One region of the Colwellia sp. MB02u-9 genome, then DNA from elsewhere that is predicted to be linked to it. Evidence: predicted binding sites of a transcription regulator. Region 1 holds the regulator's gene; the other holds the start of a gene.

Region 1 (5,944 bases):
ATGGCTGTCGAGTTTATCGGCGGCCAAGCGACTTAAATATTCTAATATACGTTTTTTACTGGCACCCGGTGCTGCACAAATAGTGCAGTCCGGGGTTAAGATGTCTTGCAACTTCATAAACTTCTAAGACCTATAGCGAAATGGCGCTAATGTTTGTTGATTTTGCCTTTATATTTCAAGATTTGGCGATCTAGCTTGTCAATTAATGCATCAATCGATGCATACATGTCACTATGTTGTGCCTTAGCATGAACTTCAGTGCCACTTAAGTGCACCGTTGATTCGGCAATCTGATTCTGTTTTTCTACCGTTAATACTACATGTACATTATTGATATGATCAAAGTGACGCTCTAGTTTTTCAAACTTGCCATTGACATAATCACGTAATGAATCGGTAACATCGACATGGTGTCCAGTAAGATTAATTTGCATATATTTCAATCCTCTTTATTGGCTGAATAAAACTGCCTACAATAGGCTTTTACGTTGATTTGATGGCGGTATAGAAAGTGACTCTCGATATTTGGCAATGGTACGCCTTGCCACTTGTATACCTTGTTCTGCTAAAATATCTGCCATTTTACTGTCGCTGAGTGGTTTTGCAGGTACTTCGGCAGCCACTAGCTTTTTAATTAATTCACGAATAGCCGTTGATGAACATTCGCCGCCGTTTTCAGTACTTACGTGGCTAGAAAAAAAGTACTTAAGCTCAAAAATCCCTCTAGGTGTGTGCATATATTTTTGCGTGGTCACACGAGAAATGGTTGATTCATGCATATCTACGGCTTCGGCAATATCGTTCAATACCATAGGGCGCATTGACTCAGGTCCGTGTTCAAAAAAGCCTTGTTGGCGTTGCACAATGCAATTTGAAACCTTTAAAAGTGTTTCGTTACGGCTTTCTAAGCTTTTAATAAACCATTTTGCTTCTTGCAAGTTAGAGCGAATAAATTGATTATCAGTAGATGACTTCATTGAACGAGACATAGCGGCGTATTGCTGATTAACCGATAGTTTAGGGGCAGTGTCAGGATTGAGCTCTACTGTCCAGCGGCCGTTTTTCTTTTCAACAGACACGTCTGGGATAACATATTGTTCTTCACTTTTGATGACGCTATCACCTGGACGGGGATCTAAGCTTTGTATTAGGCGAATAACTTCGCGTAATTGCTCTTCTTTCAAGCGTAATTTACGCATCAATTGACGATAATCACGATTACCGAGCAAGTCAATATACTCGCTGACGGCGATTTTGCTTTCCGCTAACCAAGGGGTATCTTTAGCAAATTGATTGAGCTGAATACGCAAGCACTCTGGAATTGAACGAGCGGCAACACCAATGGGGTCAAATACGTTAATACGCTTTAACACCACTTCAATCTCATCAAGTTCTACACCATCAATACCGACACTCTCTAAGATCTCTTCGGCTGAAACGGTTAAATAACCGGCTTCATCTATGGCTTCAATAATGGCAATGGCAATGGTTCTATCAGTGTCAGTAAAGGGCGTTAGTTCCATCTGCCAAATTAGATGGTCTTGTAATGAGTCTTTCGTTTCACCTTGATAAGTATAATCTTCTGAGGCATGGCCAACACCGCCACTACTAACACCAGCACTGAAGTTATCATCCCATGTGCTATCGCTGTTGAGTTCTTCGGGGATGTCTGTTTTTGCTAAACCTTCAGAGGAGCTAATTTCGTCTATCGAGGGAGTGGAGTCTTCGCTGCCATCAGAGGATGCTGCTGAGTTTTCGCCTACCGTTACCGAATATCCTGCTTCTAAATGGTCAGGGGTACTTTCTGAATTGTTATCGTGCGTTTCGTCAACTTCAAGCAAAGGATTACTTTCAAGTGCTTCTTGAATCTCTAGTTGAAGATCCAAAGTTGATAATTGCAACAGTTTGATCGCCTGCTGCAATTGCGGGGTCATCGTTAACTGTTGTCCGATACGGAGTTGCAGAGTAGGACGCATTTACGTTTTCTTTTCCCTATTCAAATTCATTAATTCAATTGGTTTTATTCACTATAGCGTGAATTGTTCACCAAGGTATACATCTCTTACATGTTGATTTGCAAGAATTTGCTTTGAATTACCTTCAGCGATAAGTTCGCCATGACTAACGATGTAGGCATGCTCACAAACATCAAGTGTTTCGCGCACATTGTGATCTGTGATCAATATACCTATGCCACGATCTTTTAAGTGTAGGATAATTTTTTTTATATCACCTACTGAAATCGGGTCAACACCGGCAAAGGGTTCATCCAGTAATATAAATTTAGGATCTGCGGCTAATGCCCGGGCTATTTCAACTCGTCGGCGCTCACCGCCAGATAAACTCATGCCTAAGTTATCTTTTATATGGCCTATGTTGAACTCTTCTAATAAATGTTCAAGTTTTTCTTGTCGCTCAACATCACTAAGTGATTTACGTGTTTGTAAAATGGCCATGATGTTGTCATGAACCGATAACTTACGAAAAATAGAGGCTTCTTGTGGTAAATAACCGATACCTTTTCTCGCGCGCTCGTGCATCGGCAGTAAGGTTATATCTTCATCATTTAAGACAATTGAGCCACTGTCGTTCTTTACCAAGCCAACAATCATATAAAAAGAGGTAGTTTTACCTGCGCCATTTGGCCCTAATAAGCCAACAATTTGTCCAGCGGAAACGTGCATACTGACGTTTTTAACCACTTTTCTGCCTTTATAGGACTTGGCAAGGCCGGTTGCTGATAATGTAGAAGTTGACATTTACTCTTGCTTATCCTTTGATTTTATAGGCAATTCAGTTTTGTTCTTTGGCTGTAATACGGTTTCAACTTTAGCATTTTCAAGGCTTTCGGCATTGACATATTCTGTGGCAAAATTGTAGGTGATTTTACTGCCGCTCACTTTACTGCCTTCTTGGCTAAGGAGAGCATTGCCTGAAATAACGACGGTATTCATACTCGGCTCATAACGGATTTCATTGGCTTGCAAATTGATTGGGCTACCATCTTGAAGCGTTTGTTCAAAGGTCGCTGGAGAGCCTTTGGCAATATAAATTTTGCTGTCACTGTTTTCTTGGGTGATAACCTGTACTAACTCGGCATGTATGGTTAGTGTGCCTTGAGAAATAATGACATTATCAATATAACTGAATATTTTATTTTTGAGATCGGCAGCTTGGCGTGAAGAAGATATTTTAATCTCTTGTTCTACGTTAAATTTTTCTGCACTTGCGACAGGCACTAATAATGCTAACGCCGTGAGACAATATAAGTTATTTTTTAATTTTTTTATAAATAGTTTGTACATGTTCGGTCAATGTCATCTGTGTTGTGTTTAAGTCTACAATTAATCCTGAGCCATACATAGTAAATCCTTTACCTAATATTAAGATAGTTTGCTCTGAGCTGATAATATTAGTTTTTAAGTCCATTTCTAAATTTTTACCATGCACTTCCTGTATCAAACTTTCTTTATCAGTGGCGATTAAACGTACGCGATTTGCTAATTTTACGCGATTGTTATTATACAAGGTGCCTTCATTGGCGGTGATTTGCCAAGTAGGTTTGTTGTTCCTTGGGTATAAGGTATAGCGTGGATATTCAAAGTGTGTGACCCCTAATTCAGCATAATGTTCCATGCGTTTTGCTTCTACATTATAAGATAATGCCCCAGTGGTTTTATAAACATCACTGTTAAGGTTTTCAGCAATAAATTCAGGGTTATTCGCGGTATCGAGAATGTTGCTGGTTTCTTCCTTCGCGCCATACCATTCAAGTAAGCCATAGGTGGTTAAGGCCAATAAAAATAAGCTTATACTAACAAGGTATATGCGATTCATACGCTTGAACCCGTTGCATCAGCTAAGGTGTTTTGGCTTTGCATAATAAGATCGCAAGTCTCGCGCACGGCGCCGAAACCACCTCGGGTATAGGTGGTGTAGTCACAAGATTTTAAAATGGCGGGGTGTGCGTCATTGACCGCAATACTAAAACCAACATAATTAAGGCAGTCAAAATCTGGCATATCATCGCCGATGTAAGCCACTTGTTCAGGCGCTAACTTTAATGCGGCGAGCATAGCTTTTAAAGCCGGTAGCTTATTTTCTTCACCTTGTACTATGTGCTTAACATTTAATGCACTCATCCGGGTTTGCACAATAGTTGAGGTTCTGCCCGTGATCACCGCTACATCAACGCCGCTTGCACCTAAGGCTTTAACGCCATAACCATCTTTAGTATGAAAGGCTTTTAATTCTTCACCATTATTACCTAAGTAAATACGACCATCTGAAAAAACGCCGTCTATATCACAAACAAAGAGTTTGATTTTTTGCGCTTTTTGCCAAACACTTGGCGCTACTTTTCCGTATAAACTGTTCAACTTTAGAGCACTCCAGATTTTAATAAGTCATGCATGTTCATCGCGCCAATGGGTTGGTTATTATCGTTAACAATAATTAAGCCGTTAATTTTTTTGTCTTCCATGATCTTTAATGCCTCAGCCGCCAGCATATCTTGCTTAGCCACTAAAGGGTTTTTTGTCATTACGCTGGTAATGCTATCTTGATGAATATTAATTTCTTCATCTAAAATACGGCGTAAATCACCATCAGTAAACAGACCTATTAAGCGATTGTTTGCGTCAACAACAGCGGTCATACCCAAGCCTTTGAGTGACATTTCAACTAAGGCATCTTTTATTTTAGCTTCTTGGCTTACTGTGGGCAGACGTTCGTCTTTGTGCATGATATCGGCCAAACGTAATAATAGCCTTTTACCTAAGCTGCCACCGGGGTGAGATAAGGCAAAGTCATCGGCAGTAAAGCCGCGCGCATTCAATAAAGCTACCGCTAGGGCATCGCCCATCACTAAGGTTGCTGTGGTGCTAGAGGTGGGTGCCAAGCCTAATGGGCAAGCTTCTTGTGCTACTTTTACACAAACATGGCTATCGGCAAGTTTAGCCAGGGTAGAGTCAGGATTACCCGTCATGGCGATAAGTTTTGTGCCGATACGCTTTAGGACCGGAATAATGGCTAAGACTTCGCCAGTTTCACCCGAATTAGAAATGGTCAGTACCACGTCATCAACAGTCACCATACCTAGATCGCCATGGCTTGCTTCACCCGGGTGAACAAAAAATGCGGGTGTGCCAGTACTCGCCAAGGTTGCGGCAATTTTGCCACCAATATGCCCCGACTTACCCATACCAATCACGATGACGCGGCCCCGACAATTAAACATTAACTCACAAGCTTGAACAAAGTCGTCGTCAATAAATTGCGACAATTGTGCAATAGCTTGCTGCTCAATGTTAATGACATTTAGGGCTAATTGTTTAAAGTTTTTCATTGCTATAAACCACTTGTTACCTGTTGATTTGACTAAAAAGTAGCACTTGATAACCAATAAATACGGCTAATAATAGTAACCCTTTCGCCCGCGTGATGCGAAACTTTCCACCTCGACTAAAACAAAGTATAAATAATAAGAAGGTTGTTGCCAGCATAAATGGCGCGTCACGCACCGCGGCGGCATTATCGATATCGCCTGGCGCAATTAAGCCAGCTAACGATAAAACCGCAAGAATATTAAAGATATTCGAACCAATAATATTACCGAGCGCTAAATCATCTTCTTTTTTAATGATGCTCATAATACTGGCAGCTAACTCAGGTAAGCTAGTACCAATAGCAATAACCGTTAAGCCGATGACTAAATCACTAATACCAAAAGCTTTGGCGATAAATATTGATGAATCAACCAGAAAACTAGCACTGAGCGGCAGTAGTATCATACCGACCACTAACCAGATTACCGATTGTTTGGTACTGACCCCATCAGGCACTTCTTGTTCTGCTTCTAAGACCATTTTATCGTCGATAGGGTTTTGTTTTGCACGCCTTAACGTGACGACAAGTAAGGTGGCGATATAAAGGACAAAACCAA
Region 2 (5,944 bases), on a different contig from region 1:
TTTAGCTGATTTAGAAATTTCCTTGATTAACCAAGCCTTAGGTAAAAATGATTGGGTTGTTGCTCGTTCAGCTGAGCTTTTAGGTATGCGCCGTACTACCTTGGTGGAAAAAATGCGTAAATATAATCTCCAGAAAGTAAGCTAATTATTCACGGCCATAAGCGCTAGGTAACAGCAAGACAAGTTAGCGTTGCTTTGTTAACTTAATTGCGTAAAACGCCCTTGAAATAATAATTATTTCAAGGGCGTTTTACTTTTTAGCACAGCCAATAAAGTCAGTTAAATACCCATTGTTAAATAGACATGGTAATAGCGATCTTAGATCGGCGTTCAGTATTTTTTTAACGGTTTTATGATGTTAGCCATTTTATTGACAGCCAGTTTTAATCGAAATAATGTGCTTTAATTACTGAATAATATGAGTTTAATTGGTTGGCATACTTAATGCTTTGTTCGGGTGTACTTCTTTACTCGGGTAAAATATTATGGCACTTGCCTATTCGACATCGACCAATTCTTCTTCAGCCCATTCTGCGCTGAATCGTGTAGTAACTTCATTTGATGAGGTTAGTTTTAAACGCGAGCAATCCAATCGACTAGAAAGCGAAAACTACGCGGGTGAATTGGCGTACTTACGTCAACAAAACAAACAACTGCAACACGTTATTGATGTTATGCCAACGGGGATGATCATGCTTGATGGCAACGGTATTGTGGTGAAAATTAATGACAGCGCTAAACGTTTGCTTGATGAACCCATTTTGGGTCAACCTTGGTTTGGTGTAATTAAACGCTCTTTTAAACCCCGCGCTGATGATTGGCACGAGGTTTCGTTAAATGACGGTCGCCGGGTAAAATTAGAAATTACCACTTTAGGTGGCCAACCTGGGCAGTTGATCATGATCACTGATTTAACCGAAACGCGACTTTTACAAGATAAGCTTGGCCAATTACAGCGACTATCGTCTTTAGGGCGTATGGTGTCAAAATTGGCTCATCAAATTCGTACACCATTATCGGCTGCCATGCTATATGGCGCTAATCTACGCAATAAAAAACTCAGCCAAGAGGCACGGGGTAATTTTCAAGACAAATTAATGTTACGTCTACATGACTTAGAGCAGCAAGTTAATGACATGCTGTTGTTTGCTAAAAGTGGCAGTAAAGCGGTTGTTGAACCGGTTAATATTAACCAACTGATTGAGCAAGCCAAGCAAGTCATTGAGCCGCAAGTGAGTCAAGCTGGCGCAAAAGTTAATTTGCATTTTTGCCAACAAGGCTGCGAGATTTTAGGCAATGTGAGTGCCTTGTCGGGGGCAATTCAAAACTTAATACACAATAGTTTATCTGTCATTAAAGCCGATGCCGTTATCAACATTAGTGCTTACTGTCAGGGCGAATATGCCTACATTAGTGTGCGTGATAATGGTCCGGGCATTAGTGGCGAGCTAGCCGATAAAATATTCGAACCTTTTTATACCTCAAGAAGCCAAGGCACAGGTTTAGGCCTAGCGGTGGTAAAATCTGTCACTAATGCACACCAAGGTGAAGTGAGCTTGTTAAGTCAGCCAGGTGAAGGGGCACATTTTTGTATGAAAATACCCTTACTGGTCAGTGAAGAGACTAAGGCGGCATTGACTGAGCATGAAAATGAGGCATTTTTGTCTAAGGAGCTTAGTCATGAGCACAAGTAAAATAATGGTTGTTGAAGATGACGCCGGACTGAGAGAGGCACTGGTTGATACTTTGCTGTTGGCGGGCTATCAATGTTTAGCCGTAGACTCAGGTGAAGACGCACTGATAAAACTTAAGTCGCATAACGTCGATTTAGTGGTGAGTGATGTACAAATGGGCGGCATGTCAGGACTGTCGTTATTGAAAAGTATTCGCCATAACTATCCAAAATTGCCAGTATTGATCATGACCGCCTATGGCACTATTGATGATGCCGTACAGGCCATGCGAGACGGTGCTCGCAATTATATGGCAAAACCCTTTGCGCCAGAAGTTTTACTGAATATGGTCAGTCAGTATGTGCCGTTACAAGTCAATGATGGTGGCGACCCTATTGTGGCTGATGCGCAAAGTCTTGAGTTATTAAATCTCGCCAAAAAAGTGGCAAATACTGACGCCTCTGTGATGGTTTTGGGACCTAGTGGCTCAGGTAAAGAAGTGCTGGCACAATATATTCACAATTACTCACCACGTAGCCAAGCGCCTTTTGTGGCGATTAACTGCGCTGCTATTCCTGAAAATATGCTTGAAGCCACTTTATTTGGTTATGAAAAAGGCGCTTTTACTGGCGCTATTCAAGCTTGTCCGGGTAAGTTTGAACAAGCGCAAGGTGGCACTATTTTACTTGATGAAATAACCGAAATGGACTTAAGTTTACAAGCCAAAATTTTACGCGTGTTGCAAGAGCGAGAAGTAGAACGCATAGGTGGACGTAAAACCATCAGCTTAGATGTTAGAGTGATAGCCACCAGTAATCGCGATTTAAAAGCCGCTGTGCAAAGTGGTATTTTTAGAGAAGACTTATATTATCGACTGAATGTATTCCCATTAACCTGGTTGCCACTTAATGAACGTCGTGATGATATTCTACCCTTGGCGACCCATCTTATTAGCCGTATTTGTCAAAAAGACGGTAATGTTATTCCTGAATTCACCGCCGCCGCGCGTAGTAAATTACTGGCTTACGACTGGCCTGGTAATGTGCGAGAGTTAGACAATGTTATTCAACGGGCGTTAATTTTACAAAGTGATCGTTGCATTGATGCGAATGATTTATTGATCGATGACTTTGAAACACCCAAGGTAGCAAGTGAGGCAGTAAACGCGGAAAAAAATGACAAACTCGGCAGTGAACTTAAATTACAAGAACATCAAATAATACTGGACACTTTGCATGCTTGTCGCGGTAGTCGTAAAGATGTGGCCGAGCGTTTAGGTATTAGTCCACGCACCTTACGTTATAAAATTGCGCGTATGCGTGATAGTGGTATTAATATCCCACTTTAAGAAAAAATAGGCTTAGTACCTGTTTGTAACAAAAAAACGACGCATTAACGTCGTTTTTTTCGTTTCATTAATTATTTATTTATATTTACGATATTTATTTATTTTTAGTTTCTATCTGATTTTAAAGTCTTTTTAAAGATTTCAAAAGACATTCTAGCTTTTTTATCAGGTGATTTTTTCAATATTTTGCGATATTATTTAGCTTGGCACTATGCTTGCTTTAACCTTAGGTAACATTAAGTAACAAGAAATTGACGAAAGCGAGATAGCCATGGATATTAAAACTAATTCTTTATACGCTCAAATGCAAAGCATGTCGATGGAAGCTATGGGTAATAAACTACCCATAGGTGAAGCAAATGGCATGGGCACACCACCGGTGAGCAAAGCCGGTAGTGACTTTGGTAGCTTATTAAAAGATGCCGTTAATAATGTCAATGAGCTACAACAAGATGCGGGTGCTAAGCGTACCGCTTTTGAACTTGGCGATCGCAGTGTTACTTTGGCTGACACCATGATTTCGGCGTCAAAGGCAGGTATTGCTTTCGATGCGACCGTTCAGGTGCGTAATAAGTTTGTTGAAGCTTATAAAGAAATTATGAGCATGCCCGTATAACGGCTCAGTGGTTAAGCATAAAACGATAGTGACGCGGAGAGAAGTAAGTGGCAGATTCAACAAACAACACAAATTTAACGGTGGCAGATAGTAACAATGACTTAGTCGCCAACGATAGTTCAGATGATGTTGGTGAACAAAAGTCAGGTTTAGCCGCGGCTATGGGTAATGTTGATTTTCTACGTCAAATGACCATAGTGATTGCGCTAGCGATTTGTTTCGCGATTGCTGTGTTTGTTATTATGCTAGCCAATGAAGCAGAATATCGTTTTTTAACTAAATTGCCCACCGAGCAATTAATTAAAACCATGGATTTTCTGGACAGCAAGCAAGTTGAATACCGCCAAGAAAACAACACAATATCGGTAGAAAGTGACCAATACCAAGATGTTAAGTTGATGCTAGCTCGTGGCGGCCTAAGTGATGCGCCTTCTGAGGGCAGCGAAATTCTTATGCAAGATATGGGTTTTGGTGTGAGTCAACGGCTTGAAACTGAACGTTTAAAGCATTCTAGAGAGCAGCAACTTGCCCGCACCATTGAAGAGTTAAAATCTATTTCACGCGCTCGAGTTTTATTAGCCATTCCACGTGAAAATGTTTTCGCTAAACGTGAAAAAAATCCGTCAGCTACTGTGGTACTGACCTTGAGTCGTGGCCGCCTGTTATCTGAAGAAGAAGTTGACGCTGTAGTAGATATTGTCGGATCAGCCGTGCAAAGTTTATCGCCGAATCGGGTCACGGTGACCGACCAAAATGGTCGTTTATTAAATTCTGGCTCACAAGATTCTGTGTCGTCACGCTCACGTAAAGAATTCGAAATTGAACAAAAACGCGAAGCAGAATACATGGATAAGATTGATTCGATCTTAATTCCCGTTGTAGGTTTAGGCAACTTTACCGCCCAAGTTGACGTGGCCATGGACTTTACCAATACTGAAGAAACTCAGCGGCGTTATAATTCAGATTTACCAGCTTTGCGTAGCGAAATGAAAGTTGAAGATAATACCATTGGTGGTTTACTCGGTGGTATTCCAGGTGCGTTAACGAATCAACCCCCGCTGGACAGTAATATTCCCGAAGATGCTACGGGCAATGCTCAACAGCAAACCATGCCGGGTCGTAAGCATACAGAGTCGACACGTAATTATGAACTCGACGAGGCTATTAGCTACACCAAACAACAAACCGGCGTTATTCATCGCATTAGTGTCTCTGTTGCCTTAGATTACTTGTCTGAGTTAAATGCTGAAGGTGAACCTGTACCAACACCACGCTCTGTACAAGAAATGGCTAATATTCGTCGTTTATTGCAAGGCAGTATTGGTTTTAACTTACAACGTGGTGATTCATTAGAGGTGGTTACTTTACCGTTTTCTCGCCCAGAAATTATAGCCGTGGCGCCACTAGCATGGTGGAAAGATCCTACTATTTATAAATATGCAAAATTGCTTGGGGCGGTTATCTTAATTGCTATCTTGTTTATTGCCGTGGTGCGTCCGATGTTAAAACGCCTAATTCATCCCGAAAAAACCCCGAGTGACTACGGTGATAAGTCGCTTGATAGTCATGTTGATTTGGGTGATGAAACCATGGACATGTTATCATCTGACTTTGATGCTGGCTCAATTGGCTTTGCTCCTGATGGTAGTTTACAATTGCCTGATTTACATCGCGATGGCGATATATTAAAAGCGGTACGGGCCTTAGTGGCAAACGAGCCAGAATTATCATCGCAAGTCGTTAAAAGTTGGTTAACCGAAAATGAGTGATGAAAATCAAGAACTAGCAGAGCAACAATCGTCTGGCTATGACGTCAATAAACTTGACGGCGCTGAAAAAGCCGCGATTTTATTGTTGAGTCTTTCAGAAGAAGATGCGGCACAGATACTAAAACACTTAGAGCCGAAGCAAGTGCAAAAAGTGGGTATGATCATGGCCGGTATGGAAGATTTTACTCAACAAAAAATTACCGCCGTGCATAAGTTATTTATTAACGAAATTCAAAATTTTTCTACTATTGGTTTCAAAAGTGAAGAGTTTGTCCGCAAAGCATTAACCGCAGCATTAGGCGAAGATAAAGCCGGTAATCTTATCGATCAAATTGTCAAAGGTGGTGGTGCTAAGGGCCTTGATTCTTTGAAATGGATGGACTCAAAGCAAGTGGCGAACATTATTCGTAATGAACATCCTCAAATTCAAACCATCGTTTTATCTTACCTTGAACCGGATCAATCAGCAGAAATACTGACCCAATTCGCCGACAAAGTGCGCTTGGATCTTATGATGCGTATTGCTAATTTAGAAGAA

Evidence for each region. Region 1 encodes sigma-54, which starts transcription at its own class of promoters, with help from an activator protein. Its sites were predicted from a motif close to GTTGGCACGNNNNTNGNNT; they were not measured.
Region 2: the regulator sigma-54 is predicted to act here: its motif matches at 3,224-3,242, upstream of fliE (flagellar hook-basal body complex protein FliE).

What each region holds. Positions count from the first base shown of each region.
Region 1 is NZ_JACGVF010000100.1:201,949-207,892, reverse strand. It holds gene ptsN (PTS IIA-like nitrogen regulatory protein PtsN) at 1-117, opposite strand, end outside; gene hpf (ribosome hibernation promoting factor) at 147-434, opposite strand; gene H4J65_RS17080 (RNA polymerase factor sigma-54) at 471-1,976, opposite strand; gene lptB (LPS export ABC transporter ATP-binding protein) at 2,028-2,759, opposite strand; gene lptA (lipopolysaccharide transport periplasmic protein LptA) at 2,760-3,239, opposite strand; gene lptC (LPS export ABC transporter periplasmic protein LptC) at 3,271-3,837, opposite strand; gene kdsC (3-deoxy-manno-octulosonate-8-phosphatase KdsC) at 3,834-4,379, opposite strand; gene H4J65_RS17055 (KpsF/GutQ family sugar-phosphate isomerase) at 4,382-5,347, opposite strand; gene H4J65_RS17050 (calcium/sodium antiporter) at 5,364-5,944, opposite strand, start outside.
Region 2 is NZ_JACGVF010000088.1:3,174-9,117, forward strand. It holds gene H4J65_RS06055 (sigma-54 dependent transcriptional regulator) at 1-145, shown strand, start outside; gene H4J65_RS06060 (PAS domain-containing sensor histidine kinase) at 486-1,694, shown strand; gene H4J65_RS06065 (sigma-54 dependent transcriptional regulator) at 1,681-3,021, shown strand; gene fliE (flagellar hook-basal body complex protein FliE) at 3,293-3,637, shown strand; gene fliF (flagellar basal-body MS-ring/collar protein FliF) at 3,685-5,406, shown strand; gene fliG (flagellar motor switch protein FliG) at 5,399-5,944, shown strand, end outside.